Linked DNA regions of Sagittula stellata E-37. Each later gene encodes a partner of the first gene's protein in a complex. Links are inferred from orthologs where the notes say so. Each region holds a gene or a part of one and is shown on either strand. Other genes may lie near its edges. The genes, in order: carB and carA.

The links.
Region 2: the proteins of carB (region 1) and carA are in contact, whole or in part, in a solved structure (PDB 1KEE), measured with the Escherichia coli proteins. The link is inferred for Sagittula stellata E-37 from one-to-one orthologs.

What each region holds. Positions count from the first base shown.
Region 1 is NZ_CP155729.1:69,123-76,831, forward strand. Bases 3,529-7,430 are described here. They hold carB (carbamoyl-phosphate synthase large subunit), read right to left. Parts: upstream 7,092-7,430; coding sequence 3,729-7,091; downstream 3,529-3,728. Other genes in these bases: ABFK29_RS00395 (SAM-dependent methyltransferase), read right to left, coding at 7,338-7,430. Also shown: ABFK29_RS00375 (murein hydrolase activator EnvC family protein), read right to left, coding at 1-752; gpmI (2,3-bisphosphoglycerate-independent phosphoglycerate mutase), read right to left, coding at 749-2,302; ABFK29_RS00385 (MipA/OmpV family protein), read left to right, coding at 2,663-3,397; more of ABFK29_RS00395, read right to left, coding at 7,431-7,709. UniProt on the Escherichia coli protein: Large subunit of the glutamine-dependent carbamoyl phosphate synthetase (CPSase).
Region 2 is NZ_CP155729.1:3,090,171-3,096,845, reverse strand. The notes cover bases 1,213-4,080. They hold carA (glutamine-hydrolyzing carbamoyl-phosphate synthase small subunit), read right to left. Parts: upstream 3,289-4,080; coding sequence 2,137-3,288; downstream 1,213-2,136. Other genes in these bases: ABFK29_RS14685 (GatB/YqeY domain-containing protein), read left to right, coding at 3,476-3,937; ABFK29_RS14695 (glycosyltransferase family 2 protein), read right to left, coding at 1,213-1,819. Also shown: more of ABFK29_RS14695, read right to left, coding at 1-1,212; ABFK29_RS14680 (hypothetical protein), read right to left, coding at 4,339-5,325; ABFK29_RS14675 (DUF2244 domain-containing protein), read right to left, coding at 5,327-5,821; ABFK29_RS14670 (hypothetical protein), read right to left, coding at 5,936-6,454. UniProt on the Escherichia coli protein: Small subunit of the glutamine-dependent carbamoyl phosphate synthetase (CPSase).

The DNA.
Region 1 (7,709 bases):
TCGGGATCGCCCGCGGCGCGCAGCAGGACCCCCCGCACAGGCAGCGGAAGGGTGCCGCGCAGGTCTTCGATATCGGGCAGCGGCGTGGCCTCTTCTTCGCCTTCCGCGATCTGGCTAAGGCCGGAGGCGAAGCCCTGCAGCGTCTCGGTGGCGGAGATCAGAATGGCCGTCCGCACCGGGTCCTCCGTGAACCGCTTGGGCAGGTCGGTGCGGTCGGCAATGGCCTGACTGAGGTCGGTACGCGCCTCCTGCACACCTTTCAGCCCCTCGGCGAGTGTGTGCGCCGCGTTCTGCTGCAAGTCGCGCAGGGCGGTGACTTCTTCGAGATCGGCGCGCAGGTCGGCGGCCTGCGCCGCCAGACCCGGCGTCACGGCGGCGACCAGCATACCCGACCGGGCGGTTCCCAAAGGCCCCATCGGATGCAAGAGCGCGCCCGGCGACGCCCGCCCTCCCATTGCGGTAAGTACACCCAGAAGCTGGGAAATTTCCTGGTTCTGGGCCTCAAGCTTGCGCTCCAGCTCGGTCTGGCGGATGGCGGCGGCGCGCAGTCCCTCGCGCATAGCGGCCAGCCCGTCCTCGTAGGCGCGGATCGTATCGGTCAGGGCAGAGACCCGGTCCTGCGCGTCCTCGGCCCCGTCGAGCTGCACCGAGGCAGCTTCGAGCGCTTCTGCCGCGCGGCGCGCATCTTCGCCCGCGTCCTGCGCGGCAAGCGGCGTGGCGGCCAGTGTCAGAAGGAGCGCGAGGCGTTTCAACGGATCAGACTTTTTCCTGTCATTTCATCGGGTTGCGGAAGGTCCATCAAAGCCAGCAACGTCGGCGCCACATCGGCAAGCCGCCCGTCCGCCAGGGACGCGCCGTCCGGTCCACCGAACAGGATAACCGGCACCAGGTTCGTCGTATGCGCCGTGTGCGGACCGCCGGTTTCCGGATCGACCATCGTCTCGCAATTGCCGTGATCGGCGATCACCAGCAGCGCGCCGCCGGTTTGTTCCAGCTTCTCAACCACTTGACCAAGGCCATGGTCCACCGCCTCGCAGGCCTTGATGGCCGCGTCCAGATCGCCTGTGTGGCCGACCATATCGGGGTTCGCGTAATTCACGACGATCAGGTCATACCCTTTGCCGATGGCATCAAGGAACTTCTCCGTGACCTCGCCCGCGCTCATTTCCGGCTGCAAGTCGTAGGTCGCGACCTTGGGCGACTTCGGCATGAAGCGGTCTTCGTGCGGCTCCGGAGTTTCCTTGCCGCCGTTCAGGAAAAAGGTCACATGCGGGTACTTTTCCGTCTCGGCGAGCCGGAACTGCGTCTTGTCGTGCTTCGCCACCCATTCGCCCAAAGTGTTAACGATCTCGCGCTTCGGAAAGGCGGTGGTCATGTATTTTTCATGCGCCTCGGAGTATTGGACCATCCCGAGGCAGGCAGACAGCGCGGGCTTCTCACGCGCGAAACCGTCGAAGTCCGGCGCGGCGATGGCGGCGAGGATTTCCCGCGCTCGGTCCGCCCGGAAGTTCAGGAAGAACAGGCCGTCGCCCTCTCCAAACCCTTGATATCCCTCAATGACAGAAGGCTTGATGAACTCGTCGCCCTCGCCCCGCTGGTCATAACCGGCCTTGATCGCGGCCTCTGGCGTGGGGTGCGTGCCGCCGTTCGGGAAGGCGTCGGCGTCGCTGTCTGCGTAGGCGGTCATGGCGCGGTAGGCCGCCTCCACCCGTTCCCAGCGGTTGTCGCGGTCCATGGCGTAGTATCGCCCGATGACCGAGGCAAAGCGCACCGGCCCGGTGTTCTCCTCGGGGATGTCCAGCTCTTTACGAAGGTTAGCGATATATTTGAGCGCGCATTTCGGATCGGTGTCGCGACCGTCCGTCAGGATGTGCAGCCAGACCTCAAGCCCCTGATCCCGCATCATTTTCGCGGCGGCAATCATGTGGCTGACATGGGCGTGCACCCCACCGTCGGACGTCAGGCCCGCCAGGTGCACCTTGCCGCCCGCTTCGTTAACGGCACCGCAGAAATCGAGGATCGCCTTGTTTTCGAAGAAACTTTTGTCCTCGATGGCGAGGTCGATCTGGCCGAGGTCCATGGCCACCACCCGGCCCGCGCCGATGTTGGTGTGCCCCACTTCGGAGTTCCCCATCTGCCCGGTCGGCAGGCCCACGTCCGGACCGTGGGTGATCAGCGTGGCATGCGGACAAGTCGCCATAAGCCTGTCGATTGTCGGGGTTTTCGCCAGCGCGGGGGCGTTGTTCGCCGTCTCTTCGCGCAGGCCCCAGCCGTCGAGAATGGTGAGGATGACGGGTTTCATGATCTGCGCCTCCGGACTGTGCTGCGCTGTCCTGTAGCAGAGCCGGAGCGCGATGTGGAGAGCGCGCAGGTCAATGCAGCGTGCGGAGGCTTAACCCAGCCCGGTTAACGCTTCGTTATGGTGAGTCCCGGCCGGTTCAGGGGGTCGAACCGGCCGGTTGTTAACCATACCTGCCACCCGCGAATCGGGATTTCGGCGCCTCTTGCCGGTTTCGGGCATATTCCTGCCCGGCGGTCGCAAAGGGGTCATCACGACTGCGTGATAGGGACGCGGTCACCGTGCTTTCGTACCGGGACGGCTGGCCCCCGGGTGTCCGCGTGCTAGGCTGCGTCCAAGTGATTTACCCTGGAGACCGATCCGATGACGCTGACCTACCGGCTTTCCGTTCTGGCGCTGGCCGCCTCGGCCCTGCCCGCCGCCGCGCAGGAGCGCGCGCTGACCTTCGAACTGGGCCTTGGCGTGCAGTCCGGCCCGGCCTACGAGGGGTCGGACGAATACGTTGTCGGTCCGGCACTGGGCGCGTCGGTATCCACGTTCCGCCTGCTGGGTCTGAACGTCGACAGGGGCGACGGCATGGGCTTTGGCTTCGGCCCGTCCTTCCGCTACCTCGCGGAACGCAAGGCCTCCGATTATTCCCGCCTGACCGGCATCGACGACGTGGACGCGGCCTTTGAACTGGGTGGCCGGGTGTCCTACCGCTGGCCCACGGTGGAGGTCTGGGGCGCGGTCCGCAAAGGTGTCACCGGGCACGACGGCGTGGTCGGCGACCTCGGCTCGGACGTGATCCACGACTACGGTCAGGGCACGGAGGTCCGCTTCGGCCCGCGCCTGTCGTTTGCCAACGACGAATACATGGACACCTATTTCGCCGTCCCCACCGGCGCGGCGCTGCCAGCCTATTCGGCGGACGGCGGTCTGTACACGGCGGGGCTGGAGTTCACCGTGCGGCACGACTTCTCCGAAGCCTGGGCGGTCGAGGGCGCGCTCGGCTGGAACCGGCTGGTGGGCGACGCGGCCGATTCCCCGGTGGTGCAGGACCGAGACAGCGGATCGGTCAGCGTGAAGGTTATCCGGACGTTCGACTGGCGGTGGTGAGGGGCGCAGTCGTCCCGGCGAACGCGACCGGTAAACACGGCTCTTCCGGGCGCGGTCTGAAAGCCGCCTAGATAGCAAGCTGATCGCCTTGAGCAAGCCGAAGCAATCGCCATGAAGGTGTCGCCGGTGCTGCGGGGCCACCTCCATGGAGGCCCCGCTTGCATGTAAGGAAAGACTTGCCGCAAACCTTCGGACGGATGCCATGCCTTTCGACAGGCGTTGGCCAAAGTCCCAAATCGTCCGGCCAATTCCGCGCCATCACCGACGTGAAACCGCCCTCGTCCGCATGCTCAGCGGCACCGGTGACGGGTGCCCCCAAGCGTTTGCACCGTCACCCCTGCAGCGACTTCACCACCAACTCGCCCTCTTCCCGGGCCTTCATGGCCAGCGTTGCGGCGTGGGCGCCGGCGGCGGTGGTGAAGTAGGGGATCTTGTCGTAGAGGGCGACGGAGCGGATTTCGCGGGAATCCTCGACCGCGGCGGAGCCTTCGGTGGTGTTCAGCACCAATTGCACGCCGCCGTCCTTCATCAGGTCGACGATGTTCGGCCGGCCCTCGTAGACCTTCTTCACCGTGTCGCAGGTCAGCCCGTGCTCCGACAGGAAGGCCGCCGTGCCGCTGGTGGCGATCAGGCGGAAGCCGAGGTCGGACACGATCTGCGCCGCCTCGACCATCTCCGGGGTCTTGTCGTCGTTCTTGATCGACAGGAAGACCGCGCCTTCGGTCGGCAGGTGCGTGCCCGCGCCAAGCTGGGCCTTCAGGAAGGCGCGCGGGAAGGACTTGTCCCAGCCCATGACCTCGCCGGTCGAGCGCATCTCGGGCCCGAGGATGGTGTCCACGCCGGGGAAGCGGGCGAAGGGCAGCACCGCCTCCTTGACCGAGAACCACGGCATGTCCGGATCGGCCAGCGTCATCGGATCGGCCATCGGCACGTCGGTGTCGTAGTCTATGTCGGCGGCATAGGACGGCCGCAGCGGGAAGGCCGAGAGCTTTTCTCCGGCCATCAGGCGCGCGGCGATGGAGGCAATCGCGCTGTCCGTCGCCTTGGCCACGAAGGGCACGGTGCGGGAGGCGCGCGGGTTCACCTCGATCAGGTAGATTTCGCCGTTCTTGATCGCGAACTGCACGTTCATCAGGCCGACGACGTTGAGCGCGCGGGCCAGCGCCTCCGTCTGGCGCTTGACCTCTTCGATCAGGTCCTTCGACAGGGAGTAGGGCGGCAGCGAGCAGGCACTGTCGCCGGAGTGCACGCCGGCCTCTTCGATGTGCTGCATGATGCCCGCGACGTGCACGTTCTCCCCGTCGCACAGCGCGTCGACGTCCAGTTCGGTCGCGCCGGAGAGGTAGCTGTCCAGCAGGACGGGGCTGTCGCCGGAAACGACCACGGCGTCGCGGATGTAGCGCTTGAGCCCGTCCATGTCGCGGACGATCTCCATCGCGCGGCCGCCCAGCACGTAGGAGGGGCGGATCACCAGCGGGAAGCCGATCTTGGCTGCTATGGCAAAGGCCTCTTCGTCGGTGGAGGCGATGCCGTTGTTCGGCTGCTTCAGGCCCAGCTCGTTGACGAGGTTCAGGAACCGGTCGCGGTCTTCCGCCAGGTCGATGCTGTCGGGCGTGGTGCCGAGGATCGGGATGCCCGCCTCTTCCAGCGCGTTGGCGAGCTTCAGGGGCGTCTGACCGCCGAACTGGACGATCACGCCGTGCAGCGTGCCGCGTTCCTGCTCGACCCGCATGATTTCCATCACGTGCTCGAATGTCAGCGGTTCGAAGTACAACCGGTCGGAGGTGTCGTAGTCGGTCGACACGGTTTCCGGGTTGCAGTTGATCATGATCGTCTCGTAGCCCGCATCGGCCAGCGCAAAGCAGGCGTGGCAGCAGCAGTAGTCGAACTCGATCCCCTGCCCGATCCGGTTCGGACCGCCGCCCAGCACGACCACCTTCTTGCGGTCCGAGGGGCGCGCCTCGCATTCGACCTCGCCCATCATCGGCTCTTCGTAGGTCGAATACATGTAGGGGGTCTGCGCCTCGAATTCGGCGGCGCAGGTGTCGATGCGCTTGAAAACGGCATTGACGCCGAGGTTCTGGCGGGCGCGGCGCACCTGCCCCTCGGTCCGGCCGGTCAGCTCCGCCAGACGGGCGTCGGTGAAGCCGAGCATCTTGAGCTGGCGCAGCCCGTCCTCGGTGACCGGCAGACCGTCGCGGCGCACCTCTTCCTCGGCCTCGACGATCTCGCGGATACGGTCGAGGAACCACGGGTCGTACGCGGTGACGCCCTGGATCTCGATATCCGAAAGGCCGTGGCGCATGGCCTGCGCGATGGTCCGCAGACGGTCAGGGGTGGCCTCGGACAGCGCCTTGACGACGGCCGCCTTGCCTTCGCTGCCGACCGATTCCCAATGGCCTTCCTTCAGGCCTGGAATGTCGACCTCGTTGAAGCCGGTCAGCCCGGCTTCCATCGAAGCGAGCGCTTTCTGCATGGATTCGTGGATCGTGCGGCCGATGGCCATCGCCTCGCCCACCGACTTCATCGCGGTGGTCAGCTTCGGCTCGGACCCGGGGAACTTCTCGAAGGCGAACTTCGGGATCTTGGTGACGACATAGTCGATGGTCGGCTCGAAGCTGGCGGGCGTGACCTTGGTGATGTCGTTGTCCAGCTCGTCCAGCGTGTAGCCCACGGCCAGCTTTGCGGCGATCTTGGCGATGGGGAAACCGGTGGCCTTCGACGCCAGCGCCGAGGACCGCGAGACGCGCGGGTTCATCTCGATCACCACCATGCGGCCATTCTCGGGGTTGATCGCCCACTGCACGTTGGACCCGCCGGTCTCCACCCCGATCTCGCGCAGCACGGCGATGGAGCCGTTGCGCATGATCTGGTATTCCTTGTCGGTCAGCGTCAGCGCCGGCGCCACGGTGATGCTGTCGCCGGTGTGCACCCCCATCGGGTCGACGTTCTCGATGGAGCAGACGATGATGCAGTTGTCCGCCTTGTCGCGGACGACCTCCATCTCGAACTCCTTCCAGCCCAGCAGCGACTCGTCCACCAGGATCTGCCCCACCGGAGAGGCATCCATGCCCGAACGGCAGTAGTGGATGTAATCCTCGCGGTTGTAGGCCACGCCGCCGCCGGTGCCGCCCAGCGTATAGGCGGGACGGATAATCGCCGGCAGACCGACGTAATCCAGCGTTTCCAGCGCCTTGGAGACGCCCGCGTCCAGATCGAACTTGCCCGATGCGGTCTTGGGCGCGGTGACGATGGTGGCCTTGGGGTTTTCCAGGCCGATGCGGTCCATCGCCTCGCGGAACAGCTTGCGGTCCTCGGCCATCTCGATGGCCTCGCGCTTGGCACCGATCATCTCGACGCCGTATTTCTTCAGCACACCCATCTCTTCGAGCGCGAGCGAGGTGTTCAGGCCGGTCTGCCCGCCCATTGTCGGCAGAAGCGCGTCGGGCCGCTCCTTCTCGATGATCTTGGCCACCACCTCCGGCGTGATCGGCTCGATGTAGGTGGCGTCCGCCAGCCCCGGGTCGGTCATGATCGTCGCCGGGTTGGAGTTCACCAGGATCACCCGGTATCCCTCTTCGCGCAACGCCTTGCAGGCCTGTGCGCCGGAGTAGTCGAACTCGCAGGCCTGTCCGATGACGATGGGTCCGGCGCCGATGATCATGATGGATTTGATATCGGTACGTCTGGGCATGGAAGACCTCGTCTGGCGGCGTGTTTCAGCGGGGCATGGACTCGCCTGTCCGGCCCGCAAATTGTGGCGGGTTATAGACAGGCGCCGCGCGGGTTCAACCCCCAAGCTGACGCAATGAGAGCCAAGCCGCCAAACAGCCCGAAAGGGGCACGGGGCACACGACGCGCCCCCTCCTTCATCTTGGCGATAAATACCTCCCCGCCGGAGGCGTCCCGCACCCGCCGCCCGCGCACCGCCGCGTCGGGCTCACTCCGCGGCCAGGCGGTGCTCCTCCGCCTCGGGCACATAAAGATAGTCGCGGGTGATCGGCACCGCGTCCATGCGCTTTGCCAATTGCCATTGCTGGACGTGCAGCGTGCCGATGCGGAAGGACACCTCCATCGAGGTCAGGTAGAAACGGAACATGCGCACGAACCGCGTATCGAACATCGCCTCGATCCGGTCGGCCTGCGCATCGAGCCGCTCGCGCCAGGCGTGAAGCGTCTTCGCGTAATGCAGGCGCAGCGCCTCGTCGTCGGACTGGAAGAGCCAGGCCTTCTCGATCGCGCCATAAACTTCGGAGGCGGAGGGCGCATAGCTGCCCGGGAAGATATAGCGGTCGATCCAGGGGTTGTTGGC
Region 2 (6,675 bases), 3.0 Mb from region 1 along the record:
AGAAGAACGGGTTCCGCAGCGTTTCCCACAGGGCCTTGTAGATCGCCACGGTGCCGAGCGGGAAGTAGGCGAATAGCGTCGGAACCCAGGGGAACAGCGCTCGGTGCGGGCTGCGCGCGAGGGCGGCCATGCCGACCAGCAGCGTCATTCCCTCTGCCGTGAGGAAAATGACCGTCAGCGCCAGGATCCCGCCACGTCCGATCCACGGGTCCAGCGGATGAGGCAACCCGGCGAGGATCAGCCAGAACGACCAGAGCACCGGCGCGAAGGCGAATTGCAGGATCGTGCCCATGAACAGCGCCTGCATCCCGAAGAACCGTTTCGGACCGAGGTCGTGCCACAGGCGCCTAGGGTGGCGCGAGTGCACCCACCAGGTGATGACGTATCCCTTCAGCCAGCGCGACCGCTGCTTGATCCAGGGCCAGAACCGGTTGTTCGCCTCTTCCCTTGTGACGGAGCGGATCATCTCTGTCCGCCAGCCGTAGCGGGCCAGCCGGATGCCGAGGTCCGCGTCCTCTGTCACATTGTGGGCGTCCCAGCCGCGCACCTCCTCCAGCGCCTCGCGCCGGAAGAAGACGGTGGTGCCGCCAAGCGGGACGGCGAAACCCATCCGCGCGAACCCCGGCAGCAGGATGCGGAACCAGCTTGCGTATTCGACGGCGAAACAGCGTGACAACCAGTTGGCGCGCGGGTTGTAGAAATCGAGAATGCCCTGCAGGCATCCGACCTTTGCCGGGGCGCTGTCGAAGGCGCTCACCACCTGGTCGATCTGGTCGGGGGCAGGGGCGTCCTCGGCGTCGTAGATGCCGACAATCGCGCCACGAGTGAAGCGAAACGCGTAGTTCAGGGCGCGGGGCTTTGTCCGTATGCGCCCGGGCGGCACCACGATGGTCCTGATCCATGGCGGCAGGGCGGTTCGGTCGACGGTTGTCCGCGTGACAGTGTCCTCCGCCTCCAGCACGAGCACGACGTCCAGCAAGGATTTCGGGTAGGTCAGGCGCGACAGGCGTTTGACGAGCGTTCGCGCAATTTCCTGTTCATGAAACAGCGGCACAAGGATCGAAACCACTGGCGGATGGGGAGGCAAGGTGTGTCGGGTCGATGCCAGACGACGCGGAACGGCGATGAGCGCAGCAAGCTTCATACCCTGCGACACCAGCAGCGATCCAAGGGCAAGCAAGAGCCCTATGGTGAACAGCAGTGCAGGCGCGGTCGCAAGGAGGGAGAGACAAATGAGGCTGGCAAGGATCGCAAGTGCGGTCGCCGCCGGGCTGGAGGTGTTGAGATCGCGGCAGCTGTCCTCCTCCCGGACCCAGTTTTCGGCGGCTGCGGCCATGGCATTGCCGTGTCGTTGGGCGATTTCGTCGTGGATGTCCGCTTCGGTCGCGACAGCCATGACGACAGGTCCGATGTCGGGCGGGAGCAATTCCAGAAGGTCGTCGTAGTGCTCCGGGCGAGCGGTGGCGAGGACGAGTGTATCCCCGATGCGGATCCACGGCAGGACGCCGTGAGCAAGGCAGAAATTGGCGGGCAGCAGATGTGACAACGCGGGATCGGGGGGATGGGCCGCACGGTCGAGGGCCATGGCGCCATAGTGCCGTGCCTGGGCTTCGGCAACGTCCTTTCGTGTGGCGAGCGCCTCTGCCATGACGACCGTGGAAACCGGCTGATGCAGTCGAGCGGACTCCGCCAGCGCACCAAGCATCGTGCCGGGTGCGACGGCCCCGGCCTCCATGAGGATGTGGCTGACCGGCTGACCCCTTGGCCCGCGAGCCTGCGCGAGGGTGACGTCCGTCAACAAGAGGCGGGTCTGGGTCATGGAGGGTCCGGCTTTGCCTGCCGGGAGTGTCGCGAACGGGATTTAAGATGCGTTTAACGCCGGTTTGGGTGCGGCAAATATTTCCCCGTGTGCGGCAATGCGTTAACTGCCACCCTTGATGATTGTGAACAAATGGAAAAGCCGCACCGGCGCGACAGCGCAGGCTTGCCGTCCATAGGCGCGACCGTGCCTTTGCCGTGCCCGCCAAGCCGCTGGACTAGCGGGCACAGATGGGAACGTAAAAAGCCCCGGCGCAGAGAGCGTCGGGGCCGGAGCATGCTTTGAAGTCCCTGTCGTGAGAGACCGATGGAACCGGATCAGGCGTGGGCCATGGATGCGGCGAAACGTTCGAACAGGTAGAAACTGTCCTGCGGCCCCGGGCTGGCCTCCGGGTGGTGCTGGACAGAGAACACCGGGCGGTCGGCCACGCGTATTCCGCAGTTGGAGCCGTCGAACAGCGATACGTGGGTTTCAAGCACGCCGGAGGGCAAGGTCTGGCTGTCCACCGCGAAACCGTGGTTCATGGAGGTGATTTCCACCTTGCCGGTTTCCATGTCCTTCACGGGGTGGTTGGCGCCGTGGTGACCGTGGTTCATCTTGATCGTCCGTGCCCCCAGCGCCAGCGCAAGCATCTGGTGGCCCAGGCAGATGCCGAACACCGGCAGATCGGTGTTGTCCAGCAGGCCCTTAATCATCGGCACGGCATAAGATCCGGTCGCAGCAGGGTCGCCGGGTCCGTTCGACAGGAAGACGCCGTCCGGGGCGTGCGCCATGACGTCTTCATAGGTCGCCGTGGCGGGCAGGACGGTCACCTCGCAGCCGGCAGACGCGAGACAGCGCAGGATGTTGCGCTTGGCGCCGAAATCAATGGCGACAACCTTGTGCCGGGCATCGGTCTGGCGAACGTAGCCGTCCGGCCAGGCCCACCGCATCTCGTCCCAGCGGTAGGATTGCGCGCAGGTGACGTCCTTGGCGAGGTCGAGCCCTTCCAGCCCGGAGAAACCGCGCGCCGCGGCCACCAAAGCCTCGATGTCGAAGTTGCCCTCGGGATCGTGGGCCAGTGCCACATGCGGGGCGCCGGACTGGCGGATCGCCCGAGTCAGCCGCCGGGTGTCGATGCCGCCGATGGCAATGCGGCCACGGGCCGAGAGCCAGTCCGACAGGCCCTGCACCGCGCGCCAGTTCGACGGTGCGGTCGGCATCCACTTGACGACCATGCCTGCCGCCACCGGATCGCCGGTTTCGTCATCTTCGGGATTCACACCGACGTTGCCCACGTGCGGGAAGGTGAAGGTGACGACCTGACCGGCGTAGGAGGGGTCGGTCATGATTTCCTGATAGCCCGTCATGGCGGTGTTGAAGCACAGCTCGGCGGTGACCTGACCGGTGGCGCCGAAGCCCTGCCCGTAGAAAAGTGTACCGTCGGCTAGGGCGAGGCATGCGGTGGGCGCGGGCTTTGGGCTCGGCATGGGGCGACTCCGGACTGTGGGCAAATCGTGCGGAACCTAAGCCCGCGCCGTGAGGCGGTCAAGAGGCCGTTCTCAAAATGTAAATCCCTTTAATTTCAGGGTTTTGGGCAAATCTGGCGGAGTTGCGCCGACGCAGCGGTTGGGATAGGGTCGGGTCTTGAATGTGGATAACCGCGGGGATTGCGGCATGGAATTGCGCGAGAGAGTCAACGTGGCCGTCAAGCAGGCGATGCGGGAGAAGGACGCCGCGCGGCTGTCCACCCTTCGCCTGATCAATGCCGCGATCAAGGATCGCGACATTGCGGCCCGTGCGGACGGGCAGGAAAACGGCGTGGACGACTCCGAAGTGCTGGCAATCCTCGGAAAGATGGTCAAGCAGCGCCGCGAGAGCGCGAAGACCTACGAGGAAGGCGGACGGCTGGATCTGGCCGAGCGCGAGATGGCCGAGATCGAGGTGATCGAGGAATTCCTGCCGCGCGCCCTGAGCGATGCGGAGGTTTCGGCGGCGATCGATGCGGCTGTGGCCGAAGTCGGGGCCGAATCCATCCGCGACATGGGGCGTGTCATGGGTGTGCTGAAATCGAAGTACACCGGCCAGATGGATTTCGCGGCCGCGGGGCCGCTGGTCAAGGCGCGGCTGGCCTCCTGAGGATCGGCGGGCGCGGCGTTCATTCGGGTAAACGCCGCAGTCATTTTTCCTGACATCCGGTTGAGAAATGAGACCTCTGCGTCGGGTTCGGCGCGGTCCGGTGTGGGGCTGCGCGCGTCCCCGGTCGGGGAAAGTGCGAGTCGCAGCCACCGGAACGCCGACGTTCACGCAACGCGCGCCAGGGTAACGGACCGTGCGGTGGGCAGGGCTTGTGGCAGGCAGGGGCGCGCGCACAAGGCCCGCAGACACGGGTTTCCCGAAGTCGGGATTTATTCTTAATATCGGGACAAAACCGGCCGGAACGGGGGGCCGAACCGGCCGGTTGTTAACCTTTGTCCATGCGCCAAGAAGGACGTTGCGTCACAAACGGTTAACGAAGGCAGGCGGCGCGCAGCCCCGCCCTACACCGGTTGTGCGTCCGGATTCTGTCCCGCCTGTCCCTGTGCCGGCTCCATGGCGGCGAGATCCTCGGGCAGCTCCTCGGGCAGGGGAAATCCCTGCGCGATGCGGGCCAGTTCCTCCGGGTCGTCGATGCGGAAACGCTCCACGAATTTCGTCTTGAAGCTGACGCGCCCGCGCCGCGCGCCGAAGTTCTCTCCGTGGTTCAGGACATAAAGCACCGCCGGGAAGGACAGGGGCGCCAGCCGGTGGCCCGCCAGCGCGGCGAGGTAGGGAAACATCCGGTGTTCGTGCTGCGTCATCGCCTGAAGAAAGCCCGCCGACTGCGGCAGGTCCGGATCGTGGGCCACCGCCGCGCAACTTCCGCAGAGCTTCCAGAAAGGTTTCCGCATCGGTTCGCGCAGGGTCGGCGCATCGGCGAGCGCGATCACCCCGGTCGCGTCGTCCATCACGAGGCCCTGCTGCACAAGGTAGCCGCCCGGGGCCTGCCGGCGCAGCATCTCGCGCACCATGCCCTGGCGCATGAGGTCGTCGGCGTCGAAGCTCATGACATAGGAGGGGCCGGTGTCCAGCCGGTCGAGCTGTCCGTAGAGCGCCGCCAGCTTGCGCCACTTGTCATTGCCGGGGGTGGGATCGTCGAAGGGCAGGAAATGGATGCGGCGGTCGTCCGGCAGGGCGGGCCGTTCCTGGCAGCAGACGATGGCCTGCCAGTGCGGATCGTCCTGCGCGATCATGCATTGCAGCGTGGCGCGCAGGCGGATGTTGACGGCACGCCAGTCGCCGACCTGCTCCGGCCCGACCAGCGGAATGAGGAAGATCACCTGCCGGCGCATCGCGGGGACCCGGGTCCTGAGCGCGTGGCGCAGGGCGAGGGCCGCGGCCTCGGAGGGGACGGGGGTCAGCCGGTCGGCGATGTCGTCGCGTCCGGCGCGGGCGGCAAGGGACAGGGCGGCGCGGTGCCATTTGGGTGTTGCGGGGGCCTGGGCCATCTCAGCTCTCCTTCGCGCGGCGGACGGCGGTCAGCAGGTCGGTGTAGAGCGCCTTGCGTTCGTCCTCGGACAGGAAGGCGCCGATCTCGACCTCGCGCCCGCTGCCCTTGAGGGTGACGTAGTAGGGAACCGGGCCGCCCGTCTCGTGCAGCGAGACGGTGACCCAGAAGGTGTTGGCATCCCACGACAGGGAGTCGCCGCGCGGATCGGTGCGCACGAGACTGGTGTTGTCGTGGGTCAGGGTGAGCACCTCGAGGATGCGGCGGTCGCGCAGGTTGCGGCGCAGCGCGTAGTAGAGCGCGGCCGTCGCGGCCAGCATGAACGGCAACAGCCCCCAGAGCACCAGCGTGCCGAGAACCCCATAAAGCGGGATCGAGGCGGCAAGGAAGAAACCAAGCACCATGGCGGCGAAGCCCTTTGGCGACAGGGAGTTGTGCGGCCAGAGCTGCATCTCCTGTACGTGCGCGCGTTGGGGTGTCGTCCAGTGGTACGGCATTCCTGTCCTATAACGTGCCACATGGCGTCCGCAAAGCGGGAAGCTATCGTGTTTTCGGGAGGTTGCGTCCGTTTTGCGCAGATGCGGCGCAGCGGGTGGCCCAGTTGGCTCCAGTCAGGTCCGGGCGGGGCCGCGCAGGACCCGGAGCACGATCTGCCCCAGCGTCAGCGCGGCGAAGACGATGAGCGCCAGGCCCGCCACTCCGGTCAGCGCCTGCTGCACTTCGAGCGTCCAGAACATGGCTGGAAGTGCGTCGGCTTCGGGCACCACACCGCGGACGTGCAAGGCTCCGAACTCTACCGCCGACAGGATGCCGTGCTGTGTCAGAACGCACAGCGCCATGTTGCGCCCGAAGCGGACCGCACGGATGAAATCCAGCACGAAGTACACCGCCGGAAAGATCGCGAATGTCAGCGCCACGCGGGCGAAGAGTTGCGGCAGCGGAATGGTGGAGAAGGTGTCGTGCAGCGAGGTGTCGCGCAGCGCCGGAACCTCGGTCATCGCAAGCAGCCAACCGGCATAGAGCGCCCACGAGAACGGAATGGCGAGCAGCAGGATCGGCGGCCAGCCCGGGCGCCTGAGAAAGGCGGCCAGGGGCAGGGCCGATACGATCAGGAGGACGACGTAGGACAACGGGGACTCCGGCTGCGGACAGTGGGGAGAGAGGAAGGTAGCGGGCGGGAGCACCGGAGAAAGGCCCGTCGTGTGTGCACCGGTCCGGGTGTGGCCTTTGCGCCAGAGGGCGTCGGGGGTCAGGCTTGCGCTGACAGTATCGTGCGCCTGTCCGGGTGTCTCGCCGCAGGCCGGAATTCAAAAGGCCCCGCGAGCGTGTCGCGGGGCCTTTCGTTGGTCTT